3 regions of the Priestia sp. FSL W8-0001 genome follow, and region 1 is predicted to be linked to each of the others. Evidence: predicted binding sites of a transcription regulator. Region 1 holds the regulator's gene; each other region holds the start of a gene.
The links. The regulator CtsR, encoded in region 1, represses protease genes until heat stress. The targets are predictions, from matches to a motif close to ATGGTCAATAAAGGTCAAACA.
Positions count from the first base shown of each region.

Region 2: a site for CtsR is predicted at 3,965-3,985, ahead of clpP (ATP-dependent Clp endopeptidase proteolytic subunit ClpP). Genes of this name have one in related genera too.
Region 3: a site for CtsR is predicted at 5,846-5,866, ahead of MKZ18_RS06865 (ATP-dependent Clp protease ATP-binding subunit). Genes of this name have one in related genera too.

Region 1 is NZ_JBBPAL010000001.1:100,075-111,093, forward strand. It holds rRNA gene MKZ18_RS00520 (23S ribosomal RNA) at 1-471, shown strand, start outside; rRNA gene rrf (5S ribosomal RNA) at 573-688, shown strand; gene MKZ18_RS00530 (CtsR family transcriptional regulator) at 893-1,354, shown strand; gene MKZ18_RS00535 (UvrB/UvrC motif-containing protein) at 1,392-1,931, shown strand; gene MKZ18_RS00540 (protein arginine kinase) at 1,936-3,003, shown strand; gene clpC (ATP-dependent protease ATP-binding subunit ClpC) at 3,023-5,464, shown strand; gene radA (DNA repair protein RadA) at 5,588-6,967, shown strand; gene disA (DNA integrity scanning diadenylate cyclase DisA) at 6,973-8,049, shown strand; gene MKZ18_RS00560 (PIN/TRAM domain-containing protein) at 8,192-9,289, shown strand; gene ispD (2-C-methyl-D-erythritol 4-phosphate cytidylyltransferase) at 9,315-10,004, shown strand; gene ispF (2-C-methyl-D-erythritol 2,4-cyclodiphosphate synthase) at 10,017-10,496, shown strand; gene gltX (glutamate--tRNA ligase) at 10,598-11,019, shown strand, end outside.
Region 2 is NZ_JBBPAL010000001.1:3,722,690-3,733,708, forward strand. It holds gene MKZ18_RS19625 (sugar-binding transcriptional regulator) at 1-918, opposite strand, end outside; gene MKZ18_RS19630 (glutaredoxin family protein) at 1,050-1,298, opposite strand; gene rpoN (RNA polymerase factor sigma-54) at 1,324-2,631, opposite strand; gene MKZ18_RS19640 (hypothetical protein) at 2,749-3,552, opposite strand; tRNA gene MKZ18_RS19645 (tRNA-Arg) at 3,728-3,799, opposite strand; gene clpP (ATP-dependent Clp endopeptidase proteolytic subunit ClpP) at 4,038-4,625, shown strand; gene MKZ18_RS19655 (HPr family phosphocarrier protein) at 4,658-4,915, opposite strand; gene whiA (DNA-binding protein WhiA) at 4,939-5,883, opposite strand; gene MKZ18_RS19665 (gluconeogenesis factor YvcK family protein) at 5,932-6,888, opposite strand; gene rapZ (RNase adapter RapZ) at 6,885-7,778, opposite strand; gene MKZ18_RS19675 (8-oxo-dGTP diphosphatase) at 7,832-8,290, opposite strand; gene trxB (thioredoxin-disulfide reductase) at 8,576-9,526, opposite strand; gene MKZ18_RS19685 (tetratricopeptide repeat protein) at 9,615-11,019, opposite strand, start outside.
Region 3 is NZ_JBBPAL010000001.1:1,292,726-1,303,744, forward strand. It holds gene MKZ18_RS06845 (DUF4931 domain-containing protein) at 1-656, opposite strand, end outside; gene MKZ18_RS06850 (MarR family winged helix-turn-helix transcriptional regulator) at 800-1,264, shown strand; gene MKZ18_RS06855 (M3 family oligoendopeptidase) at 1,391-3,085, shown strand; gene MKZ18_RS06860 (hypothetical protein) at 3,290-3,562, shown strand; gene MKZ18_RS06865 (ATP-dependent Clp protease ATP-binding subunit) at 3,613-5,751, opposite strand; gene MKZ18_RS06870 (hypothetical protein) at 5,947-6,387, opposite strand; gene nhaC (Na+/H+ antiporter NhaC) at 6,738-8,111, shown strand; gene MKZ18_RS06880 (alpha/beta hydrolase family protein) at 8,405-9,283, shown strand; gene MKZ18_RS06885 (DUF6254 family protein) at 9,354-9,485, shown strand; gene MKZ18_RS06890 (3-ketoacyl-ACP reductase) at 9,526-10,245, opposite strand; gene MKZ18_RS06895 (spore germination protein) at 10,492-11,019, shown strand, end outside.

The DNA.
Region 1 (11,019 bases):
GATAAAAGCTACCCCGGGGATAACAGGCTTATCTCCCCCAAGAGTCCACATCGACGGGGAGGTTTGGCACCTCGATGTCGGCTCATCGCATCCTGGGGCTGTAGTCGGTCCCAAGGGTTGGGCTGTTCGCCCATTAAAGCGGTACGCGAGCTGGGTTCAGAACGTCGTGAGACAGTTCGGTCCCTATCCGTCGTGGGCGTAGGAAATTTGAGAGGAGCTGTCCTTAGTACGAGAGGACCGGGATGGACACACCGCTGGTGTACCAGTTGTCTTGCCAAAGGCATCGCTGGGTAGCTATGTGTGGACGGGATAAGTGCTGAAAGCATCTAAGCATGAAGCCCCCCTCAAGATGAGATTTCCCATAGCGCAAGCTAGTAAGATCCCTGAAAGATGATCAGGTTGATAGGTCAGAGGTGGAAGCACGGCGACGTGTGTAGCTGACTGATACTAATCGATCGAGGACTTAACCAAATTAGAAAAGCGAAGGCGACTAATTAGGAGCCATAGCTAGACAGTAAACCTAGTACTCAGCAAAATGTTATCTAGTTTTGAGAGAATAATCTCAAATCATGTCTGGTGGCGATAGCAGAGAGGTCACACCCGTTCCCATGCCGAACACGGAAGTTAAGTTCTCTAGCGCCGATGGTAGTTGGGACTTTGTCCCTGTGAGAGTAGGACGTTGCCAGGCATATTATTTAAAAGGATTAGCTTATAGCTAGTCCTTTTTTTATTTCTCATTAATTTCAATAAATGACGTTTTGAACCTTATTTTAGTGGAAATCATAAAAGTAAGGCAAAACTTATCAAACTACATAGTTGAAATTTTTTTCATTTCCTTTTATATTTAATTTAATAAGGTCAAATATAGTCAAAGTCAGAAGGAGGGTGCAACGTGCCAAATATCTCTGACATCATTGAACAGTATTTAAAAGAAGTGCTTGAATTAAGTGACAGAGAAATTGTTGAGATTAAACGTAGCGAAATTGCAGATCAGTTTCAATGTGTTCCATCTCAAATCAATTACGTTATTAATACGCGCTTTACGATTGAAAGAGGTTATGTGGTTGAAAGTAAGAGAGGTGGAGGTGGCTTTATCAGAATTGCTAAAGTCCGAACTCATAATGCTTCTCATTTATTTCAACAAGTCATCGATCTTATCGAATCTCAAATTTCACAGTCATATGCTGAAAGCGTCATTTTTAGGTTAGTTGGAGAAAAAGTTATTACGGAGCGAGAAGCTAAGATAATGCTTAGCGTTATTCATCGATCTGTTATTGACCTTGAGCTACCATATCGTGATGAACTTCGAGCGAAATTACTAAAAGCTATGTTGAATTCATTAAGGTATCGCTAATTGAATTGATTTTATGTAGACAGGGAGAGATGGTTGCATGATTTGTCAGCAATGTGAGATTCGACCTGCAACACTTCATTTTACGAATGTAGTGAATGGGAATAAGACAGAAGCACACCTTTGCGAACAATGCGCTGCAGAGAGTGGAGATGTATTTTCTATATCATCTCAGCAAGGCTTTTCAATTAATAGTCTATTAGCAGGACTATTAAATTTTGAACCTTCTGCTACAGGTCCGAATACAATTAAAAATGAACCACTACGTTGCCCTACATGCGGAATGACGTATCATCAATTTTCTAAAGTTGGTCGGTTTGGCTGTTCAAACTGCTATGAAACCTTTGAACAACCACTTGTTCCGTTTTTGAAGAGGTTACATGGGGGGAATTATTTACATCATGGTAAAATTCCAAAGAGAATTGGAAGTAATCTTCATTTAAAAAAGGAATTACAGGCTCTGAGATTGAATTTAAAGGAGTATATTGAAAAAGAAGAATTCGAAAAAGCTGCAGAGCTTCGAGATGAAATTCGCTTATTAGAGAAAAAAATCAATAACTCTACGGGAAAGGAGATATAGCCGCATGTCTGAACTATTCTTCACAAATCCCGTAAGCTCTTGGATGAAACAAGAAGCACCGGACTCTGATATTGTACTAAGCAGCAGAATTCGTCTAGCTAGAAATTTAACAAATTTTCTTTTTCCTACAATGTTAGTAAAAGAAAAAGCTGATGAAATTGTAAACAATTTTGATCAAGTGTTTGAAGAAATAAGGAAAATGGAAGAGTGTGAATTATCTTCTCTAAAAATGAGTGAGTTAAAGCCACTGGAGAAACGAGTACTGGTGGAGAAGCATTTAATCAGTCCTCAATTATCTGAATCTAATTCAGGGGCTTGTTATTTATCAAAGCAAGAAGATTTAAGTATTATGGTTAATGAAGAAGATCATTTACGCATACAATGTTTATTTCCAGGTCTTCAATTATCCGAAGCATTAGAACGAGCTAATGAAGTAGATAATTGGATTGAAAATCGCGTGGACTACGCTTTTGATGAACAAAGAGGCTATTTAACGAGTTGCCCAACGAATGTTGGTACAGGGCTTCGTGCCTCGGTTATGATGCATGTACCTGCATTGGTTATGACTCGTCAAATTCATCGAATTATTCCTGCAATTAATCAATTAGGTTTAGTTGTAAGAGGAATTTACGGAGAGGGTAGCGAAGCATTAGGTAATATCTTTCAAGTTTCTAACCAAATTACGTTAGGAAAATCTGAAGCTGATATTGTGTCAGACTTGAATAGTGTTGTAACACAATTAATTGCTCAAGAAAGATCTGCCAGAGATGCATTACTTAAAACGTCTCATTTGGAGTTAGAAGATCGCGTTCATCGCTCATATGGAGTATTAGCTCATAGTCGCATAATTGAATCTAAAGAAGCGTCTCAGTGCTTGTCAGATGTTCGATTAGGGATTGACTTAGGTTATATTACAAACATATCCAAAAATATTTTGAATGAACTCATTATTATGACGCAGCCAGGCTTTTTACAACAGTATTCAGGCTCTGCGTTAGATGCCCATGAACGAGATATTAAAAGAGCTACCTTAATTAGAGATCGCCTTAGTAATATTAAAAATATAGATTAACGTGGAGGGTGACAGCCGTATGATGTTTGGAAGATTTACAGAGCGTGCACAAAAAGTATTAGCGTTAGCACAAGAAGAAGCTTTACGACTTGGACATAACAATATTGGAACTGAACATATTTTATTAGGTATTGTACGTGAAGGTGACGGTATTGCTGCAAAAGCATTATCTGCATTAGGGTTAAGCACAGAAAAAATTCAAAAAGAAGTCGAAGCTCTTATTGGAAGAGGTCAAGAGTTAACTCAAACAATTCATTATACACCTCGCGCTAAAAAAGTAATTGAACTTTCAATGGATGAAGCAAGAAAATTAGGTCATTCGTATGTGGGAACTGAGCATATTTTACTTGGATTAATTCGTGAAGGTGAAGGCGTAGCTGCTCGTGTACTTAATAATTTAGGAGTGAGCTTAAATAAAGCTCGTCAACAAGTATTGCACCTGTTAGGTAGTAACGAAGCTGCTTCTAGTCATCAAGGTGGTGGAACTTCGAATGCAAATACACCAACCCTTGATAGTTTAGCTCGTGATTTAACAGTGGTAGCACGTGAAGGAAGTCTAGATCCAGTTATTGGGCGTAGCAAGGAAATTCAGCGTGTTATTGAAGTGTTGAGTCGTCGTACAAAGAATAACCCAGTTCTTATCGGTGAACCAGGTGTGGGTAAAACAGCAATCGCAGAGGGATTAGCACAGCAAATTGTTAACAACGAAGTGCCGGAGATTCTTCGAGATAAGCGCGTTATGACCCTAGATATGGGAACCGTAGTTGCTGGAACAAAATATCGTGGTGAATTTGAAGATCGTTTGAAAAAAGTAATGGATGAAATTCGTCAAGCCGGTAATATCATTCTATTTATTGATGAGCTGCATACATTAATCGGTGCTGGTGGTGCAGAAGGGGCAATTGATGCTTCAAACATTCTAAAACCATCTTTAGCACGCGGTGAATTACAATGTATTGGTGCCACTACTTTAGATGAATACCGAAAATATATTGAAAAAGATGCAGCTTTAGAGCGTCGTTTCCAGCCAATTCAAGTTGATGAGCCAACCCTAGACGAATCTATCCAAATTTTAAAAGGCTTAAGAGATCGTTATGAAGCTCATCACCGCGTATCAATTTCTGATGAAGCTATTGAACAAGCAGTAAAATTATCTGACCGTTATATCTCAGATCGCTTTTTACCAGATAAAGCAATTGATTTAATTGATGAAGCTGGTTCAAAAGTTCGCTTACGTTCATTTACGACGCCGCCTAATTTGAAAGAGTTAGAGCAGAAGCTAGAGTCAATCCGAAATGAAAAAGATGCTTCTGTCCAAAGTCAGGAGTTTGAAAAGGCTGCATCATTACGTGATACAGAACAACGCTTAAGAGAAGAATTAGAAGAAACTAAAAAAGCTTGGAAACAAGAGCAAGGTAAAGAGAATTCAGCTGTTACAGTAGAAGACATCGCGATGGTTGTATCTAGCTGGACTGGAGTGCCGGTTTCGAAATTGGCTCAGGAAGAATCAGAGCGTTTACTAAACATGGAAGAGATTTTACACTCTCGTGTCATTGGCCAAGAAGAAGCTGTAAAAGCAGTGGCAAAAGCTGTTCGTCGCGCAAGAGCAGGCTTGAAAGATCCAAAACGTCCAATAGGCTCATTTATTTTCTTGGGACCAACTGGTGTAGGTAAAACAGAGCTTGCTCGTGCTTTAGCTGAATCAATGTTTGGTGACGAAGATGCGATGATTCGTATTGATATGTCAGAGTATATGGAAAAACACTCAACTTCTCGCTTAGTAGGTTCTCCTCCAGGCTACGTTGGATATGATGAGGGTGGCCAGTTGACGGAGAAAGTTAGAAGAAAGCCATACTCTGTTGTATTACTAGATGAAATTGAAAAAGCGCATCCGGATGTATTTAACATTTTATTACAAGTTTTAGAAGACGGACGCTTAACTGATTCAAAAGGTCGCACTGTAGATTTCAGAAACACAATTCTAATCATGACTTCAAATGTTGGTGCAGATACGTTAAAACGTAACAAGCATCTTGGATTTACGGTTGAAGCAGAGGGTCAGGATTATAAGGATATGAAAGGGAAAGTTATGAGTGAGATGAAGCGTGCTTTCCGTCCAGAGTTCCTAAACCGTATTGATGAGATTATTGTGTTCCATTCGTTAGAGAAACCGCATCTAGCTGAAATTGTAAAGCTAATGGCTGATCAATTAACTAGACGCTTAAAAGAACAAGAAATTGAATTGGAATTAACAAAGGCAGCAATTGATAAGATTGCAGAAGAAGGGTTTGACCCAGAGTATGGGGCGCGTCCTCTACGTCGAGCAATCCAAAAGCATGTTGAAGATCGTTTATCTGAGGAGTTATTAAGAGGCGTCATTCAAAAAGGTCAAAAGGTAACGTTAGATGTAGAAGGTGAAAACTTTACAGTCAAGTCATCTTCACCGAGCAGTATTAGCTAAAGAATTAAGAACATGTGGGGCATACGACAAAATACGTATGCCTCCATTTTTTATTTACAATGTAAAGATAGTGTACAATAGCATCAAGGACTTTTATAAAGAACGAGGAGATTATACTAAATAATGAGTAAAAGAAAAACAAAGTTTTCATGTCAACATTGTGGGTATGAATCGGCTAAATGGATGGGAAAGTGTCCTGGCTGTGGCAGTTGGAATTCAATGGTGGAAGAAATTGAAGAGACAAAGTCTTCAAGGCGAGGAGGAGCTTTTTCTGGCGCAACGTCTACAAAGGTGCAAAAGCCTCAATCCATTACGAATATTGAATCAACGACTGAACCAAGGATATATACAAAGTCACCCGAGCTAAACCGTGTTTTAGGTGGAGGGATTGTTAGAGGATCACTAGTCTTAATTGGGGGAGATCCTGGTATTGGTAAATCAACTTTGTTGCTACAAACTTCAGCTCAGTTAGCTATGAACAAGCATAAGGTGCTTTATATATCTGGTGAGGAATCAACAAAGCAAACAAAGCTAAGAGCAGATCGCTTAGGTATTAAAGCGGAAGATTTGTATGTGCATGCAGAAACAAACTTAGAGTCAATCACAGAAGCTATCTCAAGTATGAATCCAGAACTTGTTATCATTGATTCAATTCAAACAATTTATCACGGTGACGTTACATCAGCGCCCGGAAGTGTTTCTCAAGTACGCGAGTGTACAGCAGAGTTAATGCGAATTGCAAAAACAAACGGCATAGCTATTTTTATTGTAGGTCATGTTACCAAAGAAGGGTCTATTGCAGGTCCAAGGTTACTTGAACATATGGTAGACAGTGTTTTGTATTTTGAAGGAGAACGCCACCATACGTACCGGATTTTAAGAGCAGTAAAAAACCGCTTTGGTTCAACAAACGAAATGGGTATTTTTGAAATGAAGGAAAGTGGTCTAGAGGAAGTGCTCAACCCATCTGAAATCTTTTTAGAAGAACGATCTCAAGGTGCAGCTGGTTCTGTCGTTGTGGCTTCGATGGAGGGTACTCGTCCCGTATTGGTAGAGTTACAAGCACTTATTAGCCCAACAAGCTTTGGAAATCCTAGAAGAATGTCTACAGGACTTGATCATAACCGTGTCTCGCTTATTATGGCAGTGTTAGAAAAGCGAGTAGGATTACTGTTGCAAAATCAAGATGCGTACTTAAAAGTAGCAGGTGGGGTAAAGTTAGATGAGCCAGCTATTGATTTGGCGGTTGCGGTTAGCATTGCATCGAGTTTTAAAGATGCACCTTCAAACCCTACAGACGTAGTAGTAGGAGAAGTTGGATTAACAGGTGAGGTTCGAAGAGTGTCTCGCATTGAACAACGAGTGCAAGAAGCTGTGAAATTAGGATTTAAGCGAATCATTGTTCCTGAAAAAAACTTAGGTGGTTGGAAAATACCAGAAGGCATTGACGTAGTAGGGGTGTCCACTGTGTCAGAAGCGTTACAGTACACGTTAGGAGGTTAAAAAGAATGAATGATGAAAAGATAACAGAGCAAAAGCAAATCTCTGATATTCTAGAATTTGTGGCTCCTGGAACCCCTTTTCGCGATGGTATTGAAAATGTATTAAGAGCTAAGACCGGCGGGTTAATTGTAATCGGGTACAATGATCAAGTGAAAAAGATGGTAGATGGAGGGTTTTCAATTAATTGTGCATTTACACCAGCTCACTTATATGAGTTGGCTAAAATGGATGGAGCGCTTATCTTAAATGACAGTGGTAGTAAAATTTTATTTGCAAATGCTCAATTAATGCCGGATCCATCTACTCCTTCTTCGCAAACCGGTATGCGACATCGTACAGCAGAGCGGGTTGCCAAGCAATCAGGAGTACTGGTTATTGCTATTTCACAGCGTCGAAATGTTATTACGCTGTATAAAGACTCTTCTCAATATGTATTAAAAGACATTAGCGTTATTTTAGCAAAAGCGAACCAAGCGCTTGGCACGTTGGAGAAATATAAAGCAGTTTTAGATGATTCCATCAATAGCCTAAGTGCTTTAGAGTTTGAAGAACAAGTAACTCATACAGACGTGTTACAATCTTTGCATCGCATTGAGATGGTATTGCGAATTAAAAACGAAATTTTAAGTTATATTAGGGAGTTAGGAACAGAAGGGCGATTAATTCGTCTGCAGATGAATGAATTGTTGTCTCACTTAGAAGAAGAAGCAATTTTGTTAATGAAAGATTATATGTATGATACAAGCGTAGAGCCAACAAAAGTAATTGAAAAGATGCAACAGCCATCTAATAATGTATTGCTAGATGACCAAACTCTCTTACGGCTAATGGGTTATCCAATTTATACGAGCTTTGAAGAGGGAGTTGTTCCGAGAGGATATCGAATGCTTCATAAAATTCCGCGACTACCGTCTATTATTATCGAGAACTTAATTGAAGAATTAGGCGACCTCAAGGCTATTACAGATGCAACTGTTCAGGAGCTTGATGAAGTAGAGGGTATCGGTGAAATACGTGCTCGTAAAATTCAACAAGGACTAAAGCGACTGAAGGAACAACACTTGCTAAACCGTCAGCTCTAGGATATTAATTGACTTTTTAATCTTGATTAGGATATTGTGAAAATACTAATAGAGGGACATTTTGTTTACAAATTATGTTTTCAATTAAATAAAAGGTTTCAATCATTGTAAACTGTTTATAATGATAAAAGGAGGTGATGGCGTGTTAAAACGTTTTGTTCAATTGTTTTTTATCATAACAGGTGGTACATTAGGAATCTTTCTTATCCCAGAACTTATTGAATTATTAAGTCTAAAAGATATTGCATTATTAGACAAGTCATACATTCACGCCCCTTTAGGTGCAATTCTCTTTTTTGTCATAACATTCTGGTTAGTAGATTATGTTGTAGGCTTTATTCGCCGCATCGAAGAGTCTCTTGTAAAGGCACCGGTAACAGATGTTTTATTTGGGAGTTTAGGCTTAATATTAGGGTTAATTGTTGCCTATTTAGTTGGTACGTTCCTTGGGAAAATTCAGCTGCAGGTAGTTAGTACAGTTTTACCAATCTTTTTAAGTATTTTATTAGGTTACTTAGGCTTTCAAGTAGGGTTTAAAAAGAGAGATGAGTTGGTCAATGTTTTTTCGATACCTACTCGTATTGGTAAGAAAAAAGGTTCGGAAGAAGAGCAAGAGAATAATCAATCCTTGCAGTCTTTAAAAATTTTAGATACAAGCGTTATTATCGATGGACGTATTGCAGATATATGTCAAACTGGTTTTTTAGATGGAACCATTGTCATTCCTCGATTTGTGTTAGAAGAGCTTCAGCATATCGCAGACTCATCAGATGTTTTAAAGCGCAATAGAGGTCGTCGAGGTCTTGATATCTTAAATCGAATTCAAAAGGAATTGTCTATGAAGGTAGAGATTTACGAAGGTGATTTTGAAGATATTCAAGAAGTAGATAGTAAACTTGTAAAGTTGGCAAAAGTTACTTCGGGTCTCGTCGTGACAAATGATTTTAATTTAAATAAAGTATGCGAACTGCAAAATGTAGGGGTTTTAAATATTAATGACTTAGCAAACGCAGTCAAACCAATTGTTTTACCAGGAGAAGAAATGAATGTACTTGTCATTAAAGACGGTAAGGAACACAATCAAGGTATTGCCTACTTAGACGATGGTACAATGATTGTTGTAGAAGAAGGCCGAAACTATATCGGTAAGCAAATCGATGTACTTGTGACAAGCGTACTTCAAACATCAGCTGGTCGAATGATTTTTGCTAAGCCTAAGCTCTTAGAAAAAGCCCTCTAATTTTCAGCTATAAGGGAGAAGGAACATGCAATACGATGTAATTGTTTTAGCAGCAGGACAAGGTAAGCGAATGAAAGCAGGGCGAAATAAGCAATTTCTATTAATTCGAAATGTACCTCTTCTTGTTCATACGCTAAATATATTTGAAACTGATCATACATGTAATAGCATTATTTTAGTTATTAATGACCAAGAACTAGAGGATATTACATCACTTTTAGAGCAATATCCGATGCGTAAAGTTACGGCAGTGGTGTCGGGTGGTCAAGAGCGCCAACATAGCGTGTATAATGGGTTGAAAGCCATTAAGCTGTCTAATGTGGTTCTTATACATGATGGTGCTAGACCATTTGTGAAGCATCACCATATCCACAAACTTGTAGAAGAAGCGGCAGTTAAAGAAGCGGCAACTTTAGGCGTTCCTGTTAAAGAGACGATTAAGAAAGTAGAAAACAACATCGTAGTGGAAACGATTGAACGCTCTAGCTTGTGGTCTATTCAAACCCCACAAGCTTTTCTTTCGTCTACCATTCAAAGAGCTCATAACGTAGCAAAAGAAAACGGTTATCTAGGAACAGATGATGCAAGCTTAGTGGAACAGCTAGGTCAGGAAGTAGCAATTGTACAAGGAGACTACGATAATATAAAATTAACAACACCAGAAGACTTAATTTATGCAGAAGCTATTTTAACAAAGTTGGAACAAAACAACTAAGAGGTGAAGGAAATGAATATACGTGTTGGACAAGGATTTGACGTTCATCAATTTGCAACGGGACGTCCATTAATCATTGGAGGGATTGAAATCCCATATGAGAGAGGATTACTGGGACATTCTGATGCTGATGTACTTCTGCATACGATTGCCGATGCACTGTTAGGAGCAATAGCTCAAGGGGATATTGGAAAGCATTTTCCAGACACGGATCCAGAGTTTAAAGATGCAGATTCAGCTAAGCTTTTACAACATGTGTGGAAGCTAGTGAAAGCAGAAGGTTATGCGCTCAGTAATGTAGATTGTACAATTATTGCACAGAAACCTAAGATGGCACCGTACATCCAGCCAATTCGAGAGCGTATTGCCGAACTATTAGACGCTGAAGTGTCACAGATTAATGTTAAAGCAACGACGACAGAAAAATTAGGCTTTACTGGTCGTGAAGAAGGAATTGCTTCACAAGCCGCGGTGTTAGTATATCAAAAATAACCCAGAGTCTTTAACAGAATTACATTTGGTGATAAAATTAATAATGTCGAAAAATAATAAATTACATACTTACGTAAAATAAACTGGAGGTTATCCTACTTATGTCAAAAGAAGTACGCGTTCGCTATGCACCGAGTCCAACTGGGCACCTTCATATCGGAAACGCACGAACAGCTTTATTTAATTATTTATTTGCTCGCAATCAAAACGGTAAGTTCATTATTCGTATTGAAGATACAGATCAAAAGCGTAACATTGAAGGTGGAGAAGAAAGCCAGCTTCGCTATCTAAAGTGGTTAGGCATTGATTGGGATGAAAGTATTGATATCGGTGGAGAATACGGCCCGTATCGTCAATCCGAACGTACAGAAATTTACCAAAAATATACGGACGAACTATTAGAAAAAGGTGCAGCTTACTATTGCTACTGTACAGAAGAAGAATTAGAAAAAGAACGTGAAGAGCAGACTGAAAATGGTCAAATGCCACGCTACTCAGGCAAATGCCGTAACTTAACAGAAGA
Region 2 (11,019 bases), 3.6 Mb from region 1:
TGCTACCGCGATGACACATTTATTGTTCTTTAAATCATCGAGTTGTATGCCAACTGTTTTCACTTTATGAACAACTTCTCCCTTTTGATTGAAGTAATATCCAAAAGCTTCACCAACAGCATGTCCTTTTTTGACTTTTTCTAAGTCTTCAGAAGATGTCCTTCGACGCTCCGCCATTGTCATAGCGTCTCCTATTCCATGAACAACCATACTTGCTGACTTAATTAATTGAATCATCTCCCGAATGGAAGGTTCCCCTACAATTGACTTATAGGCTTCGTCACTTAGCTGGTCTGGGACATGAAGAAGACGATACTGACCCATCGATTTTTCAGCCATTTTTGCGCAAATAGTGTTCGCTTGGTTTTGAACATTTTCACCAAGTCCACCACGAGCTGGCACAAATAGAACATCAGGGTGCTTAATTTCGGGTGTCATCATATTGGCAACAGCGGCAAGCGTTGTACCACCTGTAACAGCAACAATCTTTTTGGAATCAACAAGGCGCTCTTTGATGCACGACACAGCAGCTCTACCCATTTCGTTTTTAACAAAAAGTGAAGAATCGCTATCTCCAGAAACAACAACGACTTCTGCTAAAGAAAAGGCTTCTTTTAATGTTGTTTCCAATAATCGAAGTCCGGAAACTTCTTTCATTACGACTTCTAAATCGTGTAGCAGTAGCTCACCTTCTGTCGTAAGTGTCATTCCAGTTGTCTGCACATCAATTAAATCTTGCTCTTTCAGAAATGTAACCTCACTGCGTAACACACGCTCTGTTAACCCTAAGCTAACAGCTAAGTTGCGTCTACCGATCGGTTGCATTAAGCGTATGTACTGCAAGATTTGATATCGCTTTTGCATAACAGATAGAAGTTCAGGCAATAATTTTCGTTGTACTTCTATTAATGAACGCATGTTTAAATCTCCTTAAGGTGCAAGCTCGTTGGACAACATAAGTCCCATATAGACATATTTTGTCCCACCCACGCAAAAAAATTCACCCTGTTACATGTTTCATTCTAACAGGAGTGAATCCTTTATTCAACTCATCTGATGGCGTTTTTATAAAGTAAACGCTTTCTTATATTTTCTCTTTGAATTTTCCCATACATAACAACCTCACCATCGATTTCTATAACCGGAATCATAAGATGAAATTGTTCTAATAAACGTTCATCTGAGTAAATATCCTTTTCAATCACACTAAAGTTAAGGTCATGCTGTAAGGCAGTTAACATATCTTTAACCTCTTCACATAAAGGGCATGTTTTTCTTGTATACAAAACAACCTGCATCGACATCACCTTCTTTTTAATAGAGTTATACGTAAACTTTTCTTTGGTTAGATGAAGCAATGTTTAGCTGTTCCCGGTATTTAGCTACCGTTCTTCTTGATATTTTCACATCATGCTCTGTTAATAACTGGTTGGTGAGCTGCTGATCAGATAGCGGCTTCTTTTTATCTTCTTTTTCCACTAACTGTTTAATAAGCTCTTTTACCGTCATAACGGACGTTTCTTCAGTGGTACCCAGCTTTAAACTTGCTGTAAAAAACGACTTCATAGAAAATGTTCCAAAAGGTGTTTGAATATACTTATGAGTTGTCGCTCGGCTCACTGTTGACTCGTGGACGTTAATATAGTCTGCTAGTTCTTTCATCGTTAACGGCTGTAAAAAAGATGGCCCATGTTGAAAGAATCTTTGCTGTTTTTCTAGTAGTCCATGAACAATTGCGTTTAGCGTCTGCTTTCGAGTCTGGAGCCCTTTTAAAATCCATTGAAACTCTCGGTACTTTTCCTGCAAATACGGCTTAACCGCGTGGTTATCTTGGAGCATTAAGCTTTGTCTATATGCATCGTTAACTGATAACCGAAAATCTAACTCTTCATTGGCGTAAGCTACTAGCTCATAGCCCTCTTTCTTTATAATATAGTCCGGAATAATAAAGCGCTCTGCTTGAGTGGCATATAGTAATCCTGGCCGAGGGTTCAAACGCTTAATTTGATCATGGTATTTTTGAACTTGCTCCAGTGATATACTGCACTCTTTTGAAATTTTACTCCACTTTTTATACGCAAACTCTTGAAAATATTCTGTCAAAATTATTTCTAACTCATCAGAAAGCTGCCCGCTTTGCTCTAGCTGGATCAGTAAACATTCCTGAAGATTTCTTGCCCCTACCCCTATAGGATCTAACTGTTGAAGAGAATTTAACACCATTTCCACTTCTTCTAAATTACAACTGCATGCTTGTGCTACAAGCATTAAGTCCTCCTTCAGATATCCATGCTCATCCAAGTTCTCAATCATATAGCAAATGATGTCGTGTTCCTTAGTGGTTAATTCCAAAAACACAATTTGACCTAGCAAGTGCTCTGTCAATGTTTCTTGCTTAGAAGCAATTGAGTTTAGTAAGTCTTTATCATCATTAGCGTTCTGCTTATAAACTGAAGGCCTACTTGTAACTAACGGGGCATCACCAAAATCGATAAGCGGATTTTGCATCGCTTGCTCTTGTATAAATGATGCAATATCCAACGATGAATATTGTAAAAGAGAAATTGCCTGCGATAACTCTTTCGACATGGAAAGCTTTAAAGACTGCTGTTGAAATAAACCTACCTCCATTGTTTCTCCCTCCCACTGTTTATTCTACTTTGAACCTTATTACTTAGCAACGAACTAGAAGGAGAAATATATTGAAATAGAAAAGGCTACGAATGTTTCGTAGCCCTTTCCAACGGTTTATTGAATCGTGTTCGCCATTTCAATAAATTTATCTGTTTGCTCAGCTGATTTAGCAAAAATCGTAATCTTAACAGGCTTTGTTCCTTTCGTTACAATAACTTGTACATTCATATCATTAGACTCTGCTTCATACCACTCTGCATTGGCAAGCTTTCCTTCTGCAGGAATGCTTGCTTTTTGTACAGCGTTCGGGTCCACTGCCATTGCTGTTTGCTTTACTACTTCTACTGCTTGTTTTTCCGAAACATCTGATAGAAGCTCAATACGCATAAATTGAGAGCCATCCTCTTTATACATTACCGTATCACGACCAGGCTCTTCCCCAGCTAGTTCGTAGCCTTCAAGTACTTTAATTGCATACTCTTGATTATCGCTTTGGACTAATTCTTTGTCCTGAACTTCAGAATTTTCTTCTGGCTGCTCTTCAGCTGACTTTTCGTTTGATGCAGCATCATTTTGTTCTTCTGTTGGCTTCGTTACTTCTGCTTGTTCTCTATCTTCAGGTGACTCGGTTAAAGGCCTTTCCGTTGCCTCTTTACTTGTCTTTTCTTCGACTGCCGGCTCTTCTTTATCTAGTGTTGCTTCGCCTTTTGACTCTACGTCATTGCTTTCAGTCTCCTCTGACTCTTTGTTCGTCTGAGACTCTTTACTGTCAGACTGCTCCTCTGAAACTGTTTTTTCATTTGCTTGTTGCACTTGCTGAGACTTTTCTTGTGTTGCTGCTTCTTCATTCGATCCACATGCGGAAAGCAATAACGCAAGAGATGCACTTACAATAAAAAACTTATTAAGGGATTTCACAATTTTTCCTCCTTAGTTTTACTTTTCCTTATATACTTGTTTTATAGCATTCTGCCAAAATTGGCAACCATGACAAACGAATTAACTTACGAATTATTAGGCCTATCCACACATAAAATATACAGTTTTTACAGAACAAATAAAAAAAGCGCTGCAAGTTTGCAACGCTTTTAGACGCCCTCGACAGGATTCGAACCCACCCTAAGAGAACCGGAATCTCTTGTGCTATCCACTACACTACGAGGGCATAAAATAAATCATTATTCCTATGATGACTGCTTTCATTATAGGAAAGAAAACCAATCTTTTCAAGTATACAAGGTTTATTTTTGGAGCAATCGGGAAAAATTTATAAAGTACAGAAAAGGAATACATACCAGAAAAAGCGAATATGTGTAAAGAGCAGTTCTTTTGTTTGACCTTTATTGACCTTACATGTATTATAAGGTACATAACAAATTATTCTTGTTAAGGAGGAATTTTATATGAATCTAATTCCTACAGTTATTGAACAAACAAACCGCGGTGAGCGTGCATACGACATTTATTCACGGCTGTTAAAAGACCGTATCATTATGCTTGGAAGTGCAATTGATGATAACGTTGCAAACTCAATTGTATCACAACTTCTATTTTTAGCAGCAGAAGACCCAGAAAAAGATATTTCACTTTATATTAACAGTCCTGGTGGATCAATTACAGCAGGTATGGCGATTTACGATACAATGCAGTTTATCAAGCCAAAAGTATCAACAATTTGTATCGGAATGGCTGCTTCAATGGGTGCTTTCTTACTTGCTGCAGGTGAAAAAGGCAAACGTTTTGCGTTACCAAATAGTGAAGTAATGATTCACCAACCTTTAGGTGGAGCGCAAGGTCAAGCAACAGAGATTGAGATTGCTGCTAAACGCATTCTTTTCTTACGTGAGAAATTAAATCACATTTTAGCTGAGCGCACTGGTCAACCACTAGAAGTTCTTCAACGCGATACAGATCGTGATAACTTCATGACTGCTGAGCGTGCTCTTGAATACGGATTAATTGATAAAATTTTAACAAACGATCCGAAGTAATAAGAAGCCGTTCCCAATTGGGAACGGTTTTTTTATGCATCATTTTCTACATAAGAAGAAAGCGCTTGGATAGCTTCTTCTTCGTCACTACCTTCAGCAATCAGCGTGATAACGGTACCACGATTTAACGCTAAGCTCATTAACCCCATAATGCTCTTAGCGTTTACTACTTTTTCATCTTTCTTTAAAAACACATCCGATGTAAAACGGTTAGCTTCTTGAACAAACATGGCTGCTACTCGTGCTTGAAGGCCTGTTCTCAATTTAATTTCTACTTGTTTTTCCATTATGTTCTCCTCCCATGTCCCTTGCTTTACGTAACTGGTTGTCCAGCACGCAATTTATCGGCAATTTCATCTATCTTGCGTAGACGATGATTAATTCCAGACTTGCTAATTTGTCCGCCGGATACCATTTCCCCTAGTTCTTTTAGCGTTACGTCTTGGTATTCTACTCGTAAACGAGCAATTTCACGAAGCTTCTCAGGCAATACTTCGAGCCCAACTGTCTCTTGAATATAACGAATATTTTCCACCTGCCGAATCGCTGCACCGATGGTCTTGTTTAAGTTCGCTGTTTCACAATTGACGAGTCGATTAACAGAGTTTCGCATATCTCGTACAATACGAACGTCTTCAAAACGTAATAAAGCGCTATGTGCTCCAACAATACTTAAGAATTCCGTGATTTTCTCTGCTTCTTTTAAGTAATTGATATACCCTTTTTTACGCTCAAGCGTTTTACTGTTTAAGCCAAATGTATTCATTAACTCACAAAGGGCATCATTGTGCTCTCTATAGAGAGAAAAAATCTCTAGATGATAAGAGGATGTTTCTGGATTATTAATTGATCCTCCAGCTAAGAAAGCTCCCCTCAAATATGAACGCTTACAACACTTCTTTTTGACAAGCTCTTCTGAAATGTTATGAGTAAATGTGAAGCCTTCATTTAAAATTTTTAAATCCTCCAGTAAAAAACGAGCTTTTTCCACCAGACGAACAATGTAAACATTGTTCTTTTTCAACCTCATTTTTTTACGCACCAACAGCTCCACCGTTACGTTATACGATTTCTTTAGAAGTACATAAATTCTTCTGGCGATGGCTGCATTTTCTGTTTGTACGTCCACTGTTAAGTTACGATTAGAAAATGCCAACGACCCGTTCATTCGAATTAAAGCTGAAAGTTCTGCTTTTGCGCAGCAATCTTTCACTTCTAAATTAGTAAGTTCTTTTTTTGTTTCTGAAGCAAACGACACCTTTCCCACCTCCATTCTGTTGTCGTAGTAAGTTGCGGAAATTGACGTTTACGCCAACATATTAAAGATAAGGCGTGCCACTTTTTTCGTATCGTGACGAATAACACTACCGTCATATTGAATAATCTGTTCTTCCAACACTTCTAGTCCTAATTCAGTCAGCACTTCTCGGTCGTATTCCACAGGCTGTGCTTGTTCAACCTCATAGCGCTTCTTTAACGGTGCAGGAATTGGCGCATTATTTACAATAATTGCGTCTAAAAACGCACAAGGCATATGATCATACAGAGCCTTTACGTGATCACTTGCTTTAAAACCTAATGTTTCCCCTTGCTGGGTCATCACATTACATACATATACTTTTCTCGCTTTTGTCGTACATAGCTCATCTCGAATATCCGGAACAAGTAAATTAGGCAGGATGCTTGTATATAAGCTACCTGGACCTAATATAATTAAGTCAGCTTTGCGAATTGCTTTTAACGCTTCAGCAGAAGGCTTAATATCTTCTGGAGATAAAAATACGCGCTTAATTCTTTTTCCATACTCTGGAATCTTAGACTCTCCTGTGACAATTACTCCGTCTTCCATTTCTGCATGTAGCACTACGCTACGATTGGCAGAAGGTAATACTTTACCACGAACATTTAACACTTTGCTCATCTCACGAATCGCATGCACAAAATCACCTGTAATAGATGTCATTGCGGCTAAAAGCAAATTCCCCAGTGAGTGACCAATCAATTCATTTCCAGTTTCAAAGCGATGTTGAAACAGCTCTTCTACCAACGGTTCAACATCAGATAATGCGGCTAACACATTTCGAATATCACCAGGAGCCGGAATCTCTAGCTCATCTCGAAGCCTCCCAGAACTTCCGCCGTCGTCAGCAACCGTTACAATTGCTGTAATATCAAGAGGATATTCTTTCAACCCTCTTAATAATACAGGTAATCCTGTTCCTCCTCCAATGACAACGACTTTTGCAGGCTGTTCACTATTCATCTATATTTTTCCTTCCTCTTCTCGATGTCTCGATGAGAAATATGTGTTTTATAGTCTTTTTCAAAATGATGGCCGATATGTTCAGCCAAAGTGACTGAGCGATGTTGACCACCCGTACAACCAATCGCAATGACAAGCTGACTTTTCCCTTCACGCTTATACTGCGGCAGCATAAATGTTAAAAGATCAAGCACCTTTTCAACAAACTTCTGCGTTTCGGTCCATTTCAACACGTAGGAAGAAACTTCTTCTTCAAGACCTGTTTTCGGCCTCATATGATCAATGTAGTGCGGGTTTGGCAAGAAGCGAACATCAAAAACAAGATCAGCATCGATTGGCACCCCATACTTAAACCCAAATGACATAACGTTCACTGTAAAAACAGGTGAAGCATGTGAAGCAAACTGCGTAAGAATTTTCTCACGTAGCTCTCTTGGTTTTAAGTCAGATGTTTCATAAATTAACTGAGCACGTCCTTTTAATTCCTCTAATAGCTCACGTTCCATACTAATACCTTCTAAAGGTAATCCAGAAGGAGCAAGAGGATGTGAACGCCTTGTTTCTTTATATCTTGTTACGAGCACAGAGTCTTTTGCATCCAAAAAGAGAATTTGAGGCATAACCCATGTCGTTTCACTCATATTATCTAAGGCTTCAAATAAGCTATCAAAGAATTCTCGCCCTCGCAAATCCATAACAAGCGCTACTTTGTTCATTTTATTTCCAGATTCTTTCATAAGTTCAAGGAACTTAGGCAATAGCGTTGGGGGAAGATTGTCCACACAAAAAAAACCTAAATCTTCAAAACTTTGAATTGCCACCGTTTTTCCTGCACCTGACATTCCAGTAATAATAACCAATTGAATATCGCTTACAGATCCAGTACTCATTTGTTTACCCCCTATTAAAACCGAATTTTTTCATTGTTTATCTAACCAAATAGTTAGCAAGGATCGATTCGATAAGACAATAACTCAAAGTCAGTCGTGTATGTAAAATTACCGTAGATTACACCAGAACCTTTTGCCACATAATCAATAATATGATGGTCTCCTGGTGCCATTGGTAATTCACTAACATCATTTAAGTTATGCCAACCAAGCTTTCCTTCTTCTGATTCTAGCACATTTGTTCCATCAAAGTCGGTAGCAAAAAAAGTAAACATCATCCACTCTGACGCAATTTTATCATTTTCTTTCATTGTAAACGTAAAAATACCTTTTACCGTTGGATTCTTCAGGTAGATGCCTGTTTCTTCACGAAATTCTCGAACAACGGAATCCTTTACTGATTCTCCTTGTTCCATTTTCCCACCGGGAGCTACCCACCAATTTCGCCTTGGCTTTTGAAGTAATAGTACTTTTCCGTCTTTCACTAATACACAATTCGTAACTCGTTGCATCTTTCCACCTCTTCTTCTCTTCACTTTTCTGTCTATCATTATACTACGAAACAAACAGCCTTCACAACGAAGACACTTACTTAATACTAAATTTTCTGAAAATATATGTCGATGGTACAAAAAATAGTCCAAAAAAAAAGGCCTAGGAACAAGTCCTACGCCCGTCAAAGTTACTATTTTATAAAAGGGGGTCAATTACTACTTATATAGTACCCCATAAACATTTCACGTACGTTACAAAAACTTTAAAACAGAATAACTTTTTGTAAAGATATACGTAACAAATTAGTTAACGGCTTTTAACTTTTCTTTCAGTTCTTCAATATAATGTTGAGCTGCTTGAGCAGCAATACTTCCATCTCCCGTTGCTGTAACGATTTGACGAAGTGCTTTTTCACGAACGTCACCAGCAGCAAAGATTCCTGGGACACGTGTTTCCATTTGTTCATTCGTTTCAATATAGCCTTCTGCATTGGTGATGTTTAAGCCTTCAAACGGCTTTGTTAAAGGAACCATACCGATATAAATGAACACGCCATCTGCTCCGAATTCCTGTTCTTCACCAGTTTGTGTATTAACAAGCGTTACGCTACCTACTTTACCGTCTTTTTCATTCACTTCTTTTACAGTGTGATTCCAGATAAAGTCTACTTTCTCATTATCAAATGCACGCTGTTGTAAGATTTTTTGAGCACGAAGTTCCTCACGACGGTGAACAATCGTTACTTTTGTTGCAAAGCGCGTTAAGTACACACCCTCTTCAACAGCAGAGTCCCCTCCACCAACAACAACAAGCTCTTTTCCTTTAAAGAAAGCTCCGTCACATACTGCACAGTAAGAAACGCCGCGTCCTCCTAATTCTTTTTCACCAGGAACACCTAGTTTTTTATACTCTGCACCTGTTGCAATAATAATAGCACGCGCTTTATATTCTTTTTTACCAGCTACAACAGTCTTATACTCTTCGCCTTCAATAATTTCTTTAATGTCCCCATATGCATACTCAGCACCGAATTTCTTCGCATGTTCAAACATTTTATTTGAAAGATCTGGACCTAGAATATGGTCATAGCCAGGGTAATTTTCTACGTCTTCCGTATTTGCCATTTGGCCACCAGGGATTCCGCGCTCAATCATTAATGTTGATAAATCCGCACGAGACGTATATACAGCAGCAGTCATTCCTGCTGGGCCGGCTCCGATAATAATGACATCATAAATTTTTTCTTCTGTCATTGAGTAACACTCCTTTTAGGAATCTATTCATATATTTTTAATTAATTTTATCCTAATACGCTAACGACACTATCGTCTATTTTTTTGCTCACTTCAGCAGGTTATTTACAATTTTGACGTATTTGCGTACCGTTGATAAAGAAATACTATACAGTTGAGCTACCTTTTCCTGAGAAACAGCTTGTTGCTTTTGCTTCTGGTAGCAGTAAGTCGCTGCAGATGCCCATCCATTTACGTTGACATGGTGCCATTCGGCAGCCTGTATGTTATTCAATTCTACATATATGTTAAACCAAAACTGAATGATACCGGCTGCCTCTACTTCAGCTTCAATTTCAGCTTGGATTAAATCTGCAATTTCAAACATGATGTGCTGCTTATTCTGCCATACATACGTATATACTTCATCAAGTAATGAACTTGTATGTATGGATGGCTTAATTTTTTCTAATAGAAGCAACCGTTCTTTATCAGGAAGCTTCTTAGCCATATACAGGCTATACAGCTGATCATGAATATGTGTGCTTTCACATTTTTCTTGAGCGACAACATCGATTTCAGAATAGAAACGACGATTGTTCTTCTCATTAAATTGCCAAGGCGCTTCTAACTTCACCATTGAACCCGAATCACCAACGTTTTTCCATATATCTTTAGCAAACTGCTCAAACCCCACATGATAAGCAGCATAAGAAAGCCAATAATGAAAAGACGAGTCTGCTTGAAATCCTTTTTTATATAAACTCTTTAACCACCCATATGCTAACTTGTATTCCCCGACAAGAGCAAACGTTGATCCTAATTTATATTGATGCTCCAGAGATAAAGGATATACGCAGCTTAGCTGTTGAATCAAATAATTCACGACGTTCTGGTTATGCCCGTAATAGTGAAACACTAATTGATTACACAAAGCATGTAAGTTCCCAGGATTTTTTTCTAACACTTTATCTAATAAACCAATTGCTTTTTCTGTTTCATTAAGATAAAAATGAGCTAACGCTAAATTATTGTACGCTGACCAAAATTCAGGATAGTCTCGAATGATTTCTTCTAATAGCTGAATCGCTTTTTCAAACTGTGCATCTTGAAGCAACTGTTTTGCCTGTTCTTGCTTTAAAATCAGCGCATCTTCCTCATATTCTTCGTCTGATTCTAAATCAATGGAAAGCAGGTCTTCCAGCTCTTCCGCTTCCTCTAACAACTCGCCAGTTACATCTTCTTCCAAATAACATTGAACGTATTTATACGCTTCTTGAAATAATCCAAGATGCGCAAAATTATTAGCAATCACATAATAACAGTTGACCATTGTAGAATCTAAATCGTTGATAATATGAAGCAACAGCTCGTTTGATTCTTTATATTCACCTAAATCATTTAAAATAGTCGCTAACTGATATAAAATTAACGGCTCATCCCGGTCTAACTCTGACGCTCTCTGAAGATATCGTTTTGCTTTATATAAATCTTTATATTGATAGGCTTTAAGT
Region 3 (11,019 bases), 1.2 Mb from region 1:
TTACATGCACTTCGTCCATCATCCAACTGATAAAAAAACAGGTTATAGCTCGTGCAGCTACGATGGAAATGATTAAGCAAATAATGAGTAGCAGCTTGAATATAATCAGCTACTTCTTTATTATGTTCTTCAATATTCGATGTCACAATGTTAAATTCAAAAAATCCCATTCTTGGCTTTGTAGATAAGTTAAACTCGACATCTTTATTTTGTTGAATTGAGATGCCTTCAAAATGTGCATCAGTAATATTTGAGCTTGTATCAAACGTTTTTAATCCAATGATTTGCATATGCGGATGGCGAAGAGAACCACCTGACATGGGTCCGTGATTTTTAAAGAATAAGACGGACTCATATTTTTTACTCTCAATCATCTGTAGCCAGCGAGTAGTGACAAACGAAAACAGTTTATACAAATGCTCTTTTGGATATTCTGATAGTTCTGATTGACATTGATCTGTTTCGATAATCACAGTTTGGTAAGCATTTTGGAGAACTGGGTACTTGTTTTCTAACCAAATAATTGAATCTTCTTTTTCAATAATGCCTGTTAAGGAGTCCACATCACAGAATGGACAAGGATTTTGACGATTTACAATGGTTTCTGGTTTTTGTGAACCAATTGCTGAATTAAAAAATAAATGAGATGGTTTCATAAGCTTCACCTTTTTAATCTAATTATATCTATTGTAGTAGAACAACTAGAAGAAATCTACTGTTTAGCTTGCTTCGTTGACTTTTTAACCAGATTTTAGTATTATCTTGATATCGAGATAAATTAAAAAAGGAACTGATAAAAATGGATTCAACAGTAAATCGAGAAGAATTAGATCAATCTTTAAAATTATTCATTGTTCTATCAAGAGCGAATCGTTCCGTTATGGAGCATGTTCATAAGTTTATTCAACAACACGGTATGAACCCAACTGAATTCGCTGTATTAGAGCTTTTATATCATAAAGGAAAACAGCCTCTTCAGCAAATTGGTGGCAAAATTTTATTAGCAAGCGGTAGCATCACGTATGTTATTGACAAGCTAGAGAAAAAGAGCTTTTTAGAGCGTGTAGCTTGTCCAAATGATCGTCGTGTCACGTATGCGCAAATTACAGAAGCAGGAAAAGAAATGATTGAAAGCATGTTTCCTGATCATGAGAAGCGCATTCATAGTATTTTATCTGTTCTTACAAGTGAAGAGCAAGAAGTAGCCATTTCGCTACTAAAGAAAATTGGACACTATGCAGATGAGTATACGCCGTCTGAATAAAGCAAAAAAGCATCGGTTTGATGCTTTTTTTGTGTGAGAAAATAGCGATTGCGGATTGTTTAAAGGAGATTATGTAATCATCACGAAGTACATAAATGAGCCTATAAAAAGAGAGGGGAAAAAGACGTGACATTTCATCAATATACATATGAAAGACCGGATTTAAATCAGCTGAAAAAAGAGTTTAAACAAAGCATTGGCATTTTAAAAGAAGCTAAAACCATTGAAAAACAGTACGAAGCGATTGAAGAATTAAACGAGTTGCGAACAGATTATAGTACGATGAGCAACTTATGTTATATTCGCCATTCCATTGATACAAACGATGAGTTTTATCAAAACGAACAGGATTATTTTGATGAAATCAACCCTCTGTATGAAGAGCTTATGCATCAATACTACGAAGCGCTTGTTTCATCAAGCTTTCGCGAAGAGCTAGAGGCTGCATTAGGAACGCAGCTATTTGCATTAGCTGAAAACCAATTAAAAACGTTCCATCCGTCTATCATTGAAGATTTACAACAAGAAAACAGACTTTCTTCTCAGTATACGAAGCTTATAGCCTCCGCTAAAATTATGTTTGACGGTGAAGAACGCACTCTTGCTCAGCTGGAGCCTTTCATGCAGTCACCAAACAGAGAAACTAGAAAAAGTGCTGCGACTTCACGCTTTCAATTTTTTAAAGACCATGAAGATGAATTTGATCGGATTTATGATGAGTTAGTTCAAGTACGAACAAAAATGGCAAAAAAGCTGGGGTATAAAAATTTTGTAGAGCTTGGGTATGCACGTATGACTCGTACAGACTATAACGCAGAGATGGTTCAAGCATTTCGCGCGCAAGTCTTAACAGAAATTGTTCCATTAGCAGAAGAACTTAAAAAGAGACAGGCAGATCGTATTGGAGTTGACGAATTACTCTATTATGATGAGTCGTTTGAATTTCAAACAGGCAACGCAACCCCAAAAGGAGATGCAAGCTGGATTATTGAGAAAGGTAAAAAGATGTATAGTGAGCTTTCAGCAGAAACAGATGAATTCTTTGCTTTTATGATGGATAATAATCTTATGGACTTAGTTGCAAAGAAAGGCAAAGCGGGTGGAGGCTACTGTACGTTTTTAGAACGTTATAAAGCACCGTTTATTTTTTCGAATTTTAACGGGACCTCAGGTGATATTGATGTATTAACTCACGAAGCAGGACATGCTTTTCAAGTATATCAAAGCCGAAATATTGGGGTAATGGAATATTATTGGCCAACTTATGAATCAGCTGAAATTCATTCTATGAGCATGGAGTATTTTACGTGGCCGTGGATGGAAAGTTTTTTTAAAGAAGACGCACAAAAGTATAAGTTTACTCATTTAAGCTCAGGCCTTCTTTTTCTACCTTATGGTGTAGCAGTTGATGAGTTTCAGCATGTTGTCTATGAAAACCCAACGCTCACGCCAAAAGAGCGAAAAAATGAATGGAGAAAGCTAGAACATAAATACATGCCTTCTAAAAACTATGATGGGGAAGCTTACCTTGAAAACGGCGGATTTTGGCAAAAGCAATCCCATATTTATAACGATCCATTTTATTATATTGATTACACGCTGGCGCAAATTTGTGCATTTCAATTTTGGAAAAAAGATAATGAAAATCATGAAGAGGCATGGAGAGACTATTTGCACTTATGTAAGCTGGGTGGAAGTAAGTCGTTTACTTCGCTTGTGAAAGAAGCCAATTTGCTTTCTCCTTTTGAAGACGGTTGCGTAAAGTCAGTTGTTGGTGAGATTAAGGCTTATTTAAATAGTATAGATGATCAATCATTGTAAGGAAAAGCGAGCCACTTCAGCTCGCTTTTTGTTACTTTGTAAAGGAAATGAATGAGAAATATAAAGAAATGAGCATAGTGTAAAGAGTTTGTTAGAAGACTGTAAAAACGCTCTTTTTTCCTTTTTTTTGAACTATAATCATCTCAAGAGCCATGTTGATGCACGTACATAGTGGCTCAATTGATTTGAAAGGGGACAGGTACGATGAGTAAAAGTTTCTTAGTCAAATTATTTGGAGCATTTGCAGCAATTACGCTTATGACAGCATGTAGTGCAGAAGAGGGAGAAGACATGACAGATCAAGAACAAACGGAAGATGCGGAAGAAACAACTGGAGAGCCGGCAGAAACACCAGTTGAGGAAGAAGCCGTAGAAGAAGATACAGAAGAGCAAGATCAAGATGCAACAGAAGAGGCAGAGGAACCAGCTGAAGAGGAAACAGACGAATCAACAGATGACCAAGAAGATAATCAATAAAACAAATAGAAAAAAAGCGACTCCCAAGGGAATCGCTTTTTCCTTTTTCATTATTTCAGTTTAGAAGTGACGCGGATTTCTTGCTGTTCATTGACATCAATGAATACCTCGTTGACTTCTTCATCCGTTAGTAAAAGGTCAGTAATTTGGTCTTCAACATGCTCCTGTATAGCGCGACGCAGTGGGCGAGCACCAAATGCCGGGTGGTAGCCAAGAGATGCTAGTGTTTCTTTCGCTTTATCTGTAACTTGTAGGGCGATGTTTTGTTCTTTAAGCGTTTCTTTTAATTCTTGAAGCATAAGCTCAACAATCTTAACCAGATGTTCTTGTTCAAGGTGATTAAATTCAATAATGGCATCGAAACGATTTAAGAATTCAGGCTTAAAGTAAGCAGATAGTGAATCTAAAACAGATGCATGTCTAAGAGCTGCATTTTCAGATTCAAAGCCCACCGTAATTTTCTTTTCTCCCACACCTGCGTTACTTGTCATGATGATTACAGTATCTTTAAAGCTTACTGTACGACCTTGACTATCGGTTAAACGTCCGTCCTCTAAGATTTGTAGGAACATATGCTGAACGTCAGGGTGCGCTTTTTCAATCTCATCTAATAAGATGATTGAATAAGGGTTACGACGTACTTTTTCAGTTAGTTGGCCAGCCTCATCATGACCTACGTATCCTGGAGGTGCGCCAATTAGTTTAGACACCGCGTGTTTCTCCATATACTCACTCATATCAAGACGAATCATCGCATCTTTTGTGCCAAACATTTCCTCTGCTAGAGTTTTTGTAAGCTCTGTCTTACCAACTCCTGTTGGACCAACAAATAAGAAAGATCCAATTGGACGATGCTTAGCTTTTAACCCAGCACGAGAGCGACGAATTGCTTTTGCAACTTTTTCTACAGCTTCGCTTTGACCAATGACTTTGTCGGAAAGGTTTGCTGACAGGTTCTTCATTTTGTGAGCTTCATTTTCTTGAAGTTTCCCAACTGGAATACCCGTTTTCTTTTCAATGATTGCTTGAATATGCTCAACGGTAACTTCAGCTTTATCTTGTTCTTGGTTTAGCTGCTTTTCAAGTTTTGCTTCTTCATCGCGAAGTTTGGCAGCCGCTTCGTACTTTTCTTCTTTTAAAGCTGTTTCTTTTTCCACAGCAATTTCTTTTAGTCGTTTATCGATATCGTCTTTGTTTGAGATACCTGCTTTTAAGTTCATTTTTGAGCCAGCTTCGTCTAATAAGTCAATGGCCTTATCAGGTAAGAAGCGGTCTTGGATGTAGCGATGTGATAAATTTACACAAGCTTTAATTGCATCTTCTGTGAAGTTGACGTTGTGATACGCTTCGTATTTGTTTTGGATGCCTTTTAAAATTTGAACGGCTTCGTCAACAGATGGTTCATGAACCATCACAGGCTGGAAACGACGTTCAAGAGCCGCATCTTTTTCAATAGCGCGGTATTCTTTCAGCGTTGTGGCACCTACGACTTGAAGTTCACCTCGCGCCAACGCTGGTTTTAGGATGTTACTTGCATCCATTGAACCTTCAGCAGAACCCGCTCCAACAAGCAAGTGGATTTCATCAATGAATACGATAACGTTTTTACGTTGTTGTAGTTCGGCGATTAGCTGCTTCATGCGCTCTTCAAACTGACCGCGAATACCCGTGTTTGCTACAAGAGCAGCGACGTCTAGTAAGTATACGTCTTTGTTCATGAGCTTTGAAGGAACGTCGCCTTCTGCAATTTTTAATGCTAAGCCTTCGACAACAGCGGTTTTACCTACACCAGGTTCACCGATTAAAACAGGGTTGTTCTTGTTACGGCGGTTTAAAATTTCAATGACGCGTTCAATTTCTTCGTCACGTCCAATAACAGGATCAATTAGTCCAGCTTTTGCAATTTGTGTTAGGTTGCGACCAAATTCATCTAAGAATCCACCCCCGTTACCTCTTTGCTGAGGAGTAGGCTGCTGAGCTGATTGATTCATGGCTTGTTCATTTGCTAATTGATTGAATAAATCATCGATGTTCATGAAGTGCCCACCTCCAAATCCAGACGGCATTTTACTTTGTTTCATTAATGATTGATAACATGTATGGCATAAACGATATTGTGATTTTTGTTGATTAGCTTGTACGTTTAAATAAATTGTTGCTTCACGTTGTTGACAGTTTTGACACATCATTTAAAAGACCTCCTTAGAATGATTAAATGAATGTAATCATTGATCAATTAGTCAATTTGACTTTGACTATATTTGACCTTTGTGAGTTCATTATACTTTGACCTTTTTTGACTTTCAAGTGTTTTGCTTACATTTTTTTTTTTGGAAGTTATTTCTTATTTTAAGTAGAATATTTTGTGGTTTGTTTATTACCTTTTATATGAGATGTAGTAAGAATGCACGCAACGAGTTGTGATTTCCACTCCGGACTGCTCGCTTTCCACGGGGCTCGCGTTGAACTTCCTCGTTACTTCGTTCCTGCGGGATTTCAAGCTGCCTCGCTGATCCCGTAGGAGTCTCACATCCTCCGTTCCAATCACAGGCTTCTGGAATAGAAGGAACAAGTCCTGCTTCGCTGTCTTTTTGTTTTGAAGGAAGGAGCATACGCAACGAATAATTGTGATTTCCACTCCGGACTGCTCGCTTTCCACGGGGCTCGCGTTGAACTTCCTCGTCACTTCGTTCCTGCGGGATTTCAAGCTGCCTCGCTGATCCCGTAGGAGTCTCACATCCTCCGTTCCAATCACAGGCTTCTGGAATAGAAGGAACAAGTCCTGCTTCGCTGTCTTTTTGTTTTGAAGGAAGGAGCATACGCAACGAATAATTGTGATTTCCACTCCGGACTGCTCGCTTTCCACGGGGCTCGCGTTGAACTTCCTCGTCACTTCGTTCCTGCGGGATTTCAAGCTGTCTCGCTGATCCCGTAGGAGTCTCACATCCTCCGTTCCAATCACCTTTTCCTTTAATAATTATAAATAAGAAGTATAGGTAATGTACCCGGTTAGAATTGGGCAAAACATAGAAAAGAGAGTGGAATTTATTGACGATGTTGTTTTTTGGCGAGAAGCGATTGACAGTAGTAGGAATAACCCATATACTTCAACTATGTTTAGTGCATAAAAGCATAAAAGCGTTTAAGTGAAAAAGAGATTGAGGGGAACAAGTTAATGAAAAAAGAGATAACATTTGGACAGTCAATTGGGATTGTCGTTGTTTTATTAGGACTTATTTTTGCATCATTATTTTTATTAGGTTTAGCACCACATGTTCCATTGCTTATTAGCATTGTAGCGCTTTGTACCATTGGAGCACTTATGGGTGGTAAGTGGAAAACTTTTGAACATGGCATTGTAGAAGGGATTAAAGTAGGGGTTAAGCCAATTTTAATTCTTATGCTTGTTGGTGTATTAATTGCTGCCTGGATGGTGGGCGGAACGATTCCAACTATTTTATCGTATGGATTCAATTGGATTTCACCGCGATATTTCTTAATTAGCGTACTTTTAATCACAATTTTAGTATCGAGCTTTACGGGAAGTACATTTACAACGATTAGCACGGTTGGAGTAGCTTTATTTGGAATTGGAACGGCTATTGGGGTGAATCCAGGCCTAGCTGCAGGAATCATTGTGTCAGGAGCAGTGTTTGGTGATAAGATGTCTCCTTTATCCGACACAACTAACTTTGCTTCAGGGATTGTTGGCGTTTCTCTAAGTGATCACATTCGCCATATGTTGTGGACCACGTTACCAAGTATTATTGTAACGGCTGTAATTGCATTGGTCATTGGCATAAGCACACATCGAACAGGTGTAAACTATGGAGATATTGAAGCTGTACAAAGTGCATTAGGTGATACGTTTAACCTTAATCTTCTAACACTTTTGTCACCGCTTGTTGTGTTAATTCTATCGATTAAACGATTTGATGTACTCCCTACGTTGGTAATTGGAATTATCATCGCCGTAATAACAGGGGTATTATTACAGCCAACTGTTACATTAGGAAGCATGCTTGGGGCTCTTCAAAGCGGTGGTCAAATTGATTCAGGAAATGAAATTGTAAATGCTATTGTCACAAAAGGCGGACTGGACTCCATGATGTTTTCAGTGTCCCTTGTCATTATTGCGCTAGCTCTTGGTGGGTTGATGCGTGAACTTGGTGTTGTTCAAGCTTTAATTGAAGGATTAGCTAAGCAAGTGCGAAGAAGTGGCGATGTAGTGTTTTCGACAGTTCTTTCATCTATTGGTGTTAACGTTATAACAGGCGAGCAGTATTTATCTATTTTATTACCTGGGCAAACATTCAAGCCTCTTTACGTGAAGTGGAACTTGCAGGAGAAAAACTTATCTCGTACGTTAGAAGATGGAGGAACAGTTATTAACCCATTAATTCCGTGGGGAGTAAGTGGAGCTTTCATTTCACAAACACTTGGTGTTCCGGTTGTCGATTATTTACCTTTTGCATTTTTCTGTCTGCTATGTCCAATATTTGCTGTAATTTTGGGCTACACAGGACTTGGTATTGCTAAACAAAAATAACTTATGGTCTAAAAAGCTTTGAATTCTTAATTACTTATTAAGAATTCAAAGCTTTTTATTGTACCAATCATGTTTAATATTTGCTGTTAGAGGTAATGTGAGTAGAAGCTCTAATCTTTCTCTTCCAAAAAAGAGAAAGTAGTAATACAATAAACCATAACGTTTAGTTGAAGAGCTATTTGTGAAGGGTTCCACAAAAATCCTTTTTAGCAAACATTTAAAAAGGGTAGAGCAAAAAGAAACGGCTCATCATAAAAAGAGATAAAAGTTAGTAATTGAGGAGAGGATTCTGTTTGAAAAAGTGGGGGTTCATTGTACTACTTACCATCGTTGTACTTGGCGTAACCGCTGTTTTTTATCGAGCGGAAAGCGGCGATGTTAATAAAGAGAAAGTGCATTTATTTTCACCTTATGCTAGTAGTGTTGATATATATCAAATCACATATCCAAGCGATGGGTTGCAGGTTAAAGGTTTTTTATTACAGCCAAAAGACATTGTGGATAAAAAATATCCACTGCTAGTTTATAATCGTGGCGGGAACCGTGAGCACGGTATGATTCGAGATAAAACGCTGCGCTACTTATCATCATGGGCGGATAAAGGCTATGTTGTGGTTACAACCCAATATCGTGGTAATGGTGGAAGCGAAGGAGTAGAAACATACGGCGGGGACGATATTCATGATGTCCTTAACCTCATTAAATGGGGAGAACAGTTGCCTTATGTAAACCCTGAACAAAAAGTAGCGTTTGGATATTCTCGCGGTGGAATGATGACGTATTTAACCATGAAAAATGGCATATCCTTTGATGCGGTGGTTGTTCAATCCGGAATTACGGATATGTTTCAGTTCTACGACCAACGGGGTTCTGAAATGAAGCAAGTGCTAAGAGATATTGTTGGAGATCCTAAGGTGTATCCTGAACGATATAAAAGTCGATCGGTTGTGTATTGGAGCGATAAGGTAAATTCGCCGCTTCTTATTTTACAAGGAGATCACGATAAAAAGGTACATCATACGCAAGCAGAAAAGCTAGTTGCGCAGCTTGAAGAACAAAACAAAGAGTATAAATATGTCTTATACAAAGGCGGAGATCACCCACTAAGTAACTATTATAATCAGTATAATGCTGAGATTGACAAGTGGTTTCAACGGCATTTGGTTGAATAAAAGTGGCAAGCATATTCGTCCGTTTTTCGCACATCCTAGAAAGGAACACTATAGAAAAGGATGATGAACGATGACACAATCAAAAAGACAGCAAGAGCGTCAATGGAATGTGCGTAAACAGTCGCAAAATCCAGCTCATGGCAAAGTAAAGTCATTTGAAGAATTAGCAGAAGAAATTACGCCAAAAAATAAAAATAAATAATAAAAACCCCTCTAATCGAGGGGCTTTTTGTTTGTTTAGATTAAGGGTTAGTAGACCACATACCAGCTGATTTAATAAAGATACGAGGGTGTAGCTTCAGCTGTGCTACCATGATTTCCGCTAAATCTTCAGGTTGCATTACCTTTTCAGGATTACCGTCTGTTAGGTTTTCCTTATAAGCAAGCTCTGTAGCAACTGTACTTGGTGTTAAAGCAGTTACGCGAATATTGTGTTTGCGTACTTCAAGAGCAAGCGATTCTGTCAGACCTAATAAACCAAATTTTGAAGCACTGTATGCACTTGTTACAGGAGCTCCTTTTTGTCCAGCAGTAGAGGAGATATTAATGATATCTCCACCGTTTTTCTCAATCATTTGTGGTAAAACAGCTCTTGTAACGTAATAGACACCCATTAAGTTAATATCAATGATCTGCTTCCATTCTTCGGGAGATAGTTCTAAAAAGCCTCCGAATTTTCCGATGCCGGCATTGTTGATTAAAATGTCTGCTTTACCTAGTTGGTTATATAAGTAATCAACGGCTTTATTTACTTCTTCCATTGAAGATACGTCTGCTGTAGCATAAGCAACTTTTACACCCAATGCTTCGACTTCTTGTGCAACGGCTTGTAAATCAGCTTCTGTACGTGCTAGTAAGCCAAGGTTGACACCTTCTTTTGCTAAATCAAGCGCTGTTGCTCGGCCAATACCTTTACCAGCACCAGTAATGATGGCTACTTTTCCTTGTAATGATTGTCCCATCTTTCGTCACTCCTTCTTAATTAAACTATCGTTATTGCTAAAATCAGTTTGCAAATCATGCTAAATGAGTAGCTGAATAAATTAGCAATCCATCTAATCCTACAAAATGTAGAGAACCATTGTCAAAGCTCTTGCTCTATAAGGCGGTTAAAAATACCAAGATAACTGAATAAATTTCCTGCATAGATAGAAACTATAAGGACTTGAAGAGGAACGCTGTGCCGTTTGGAAAATGGAGGATGACGTATGCGAATAAAAAAACTATCAGAATTAAAAAATCGATCTAAAAAGCCTAAAGAAAATGAATCACAACCAATAGCTGAACCTTCATCTTCCGATACTGAACTGTTAAAAAGCGTAAAAGATAACTTGAATGCGGTGAAAGCAGAGCTTGGAGATAGTGCTGATTTGGTTTGCCGCGAGTTTGCCATTTCAGTTCAAGAGAAATTTCGATTAGGGCTTATCTATATTGATGGATTGGCGAGTGAGGATAGCGTACAAGAGTTTATCATGGAATCAATCATGCATAATCATACGAAACAGCTCGTTCATGATGATGGTGCTGTGAACATGTTTGAGCTCATTAAAAATTACAGCTTAGCAATTGGGGAAATTAAAGAGGTGACTCTTTTAGATGACGTCATCTTACATGTTTTATCAGGTGATACGGCTCTATTTATAGAAGGTTATCAAACGTGTATCATTGCTAGTACAAGAGGGTGGGGAGAAAGAGCGATTTCAGAACCACAGGCTCAAATAGTAGTGCGTGGACCA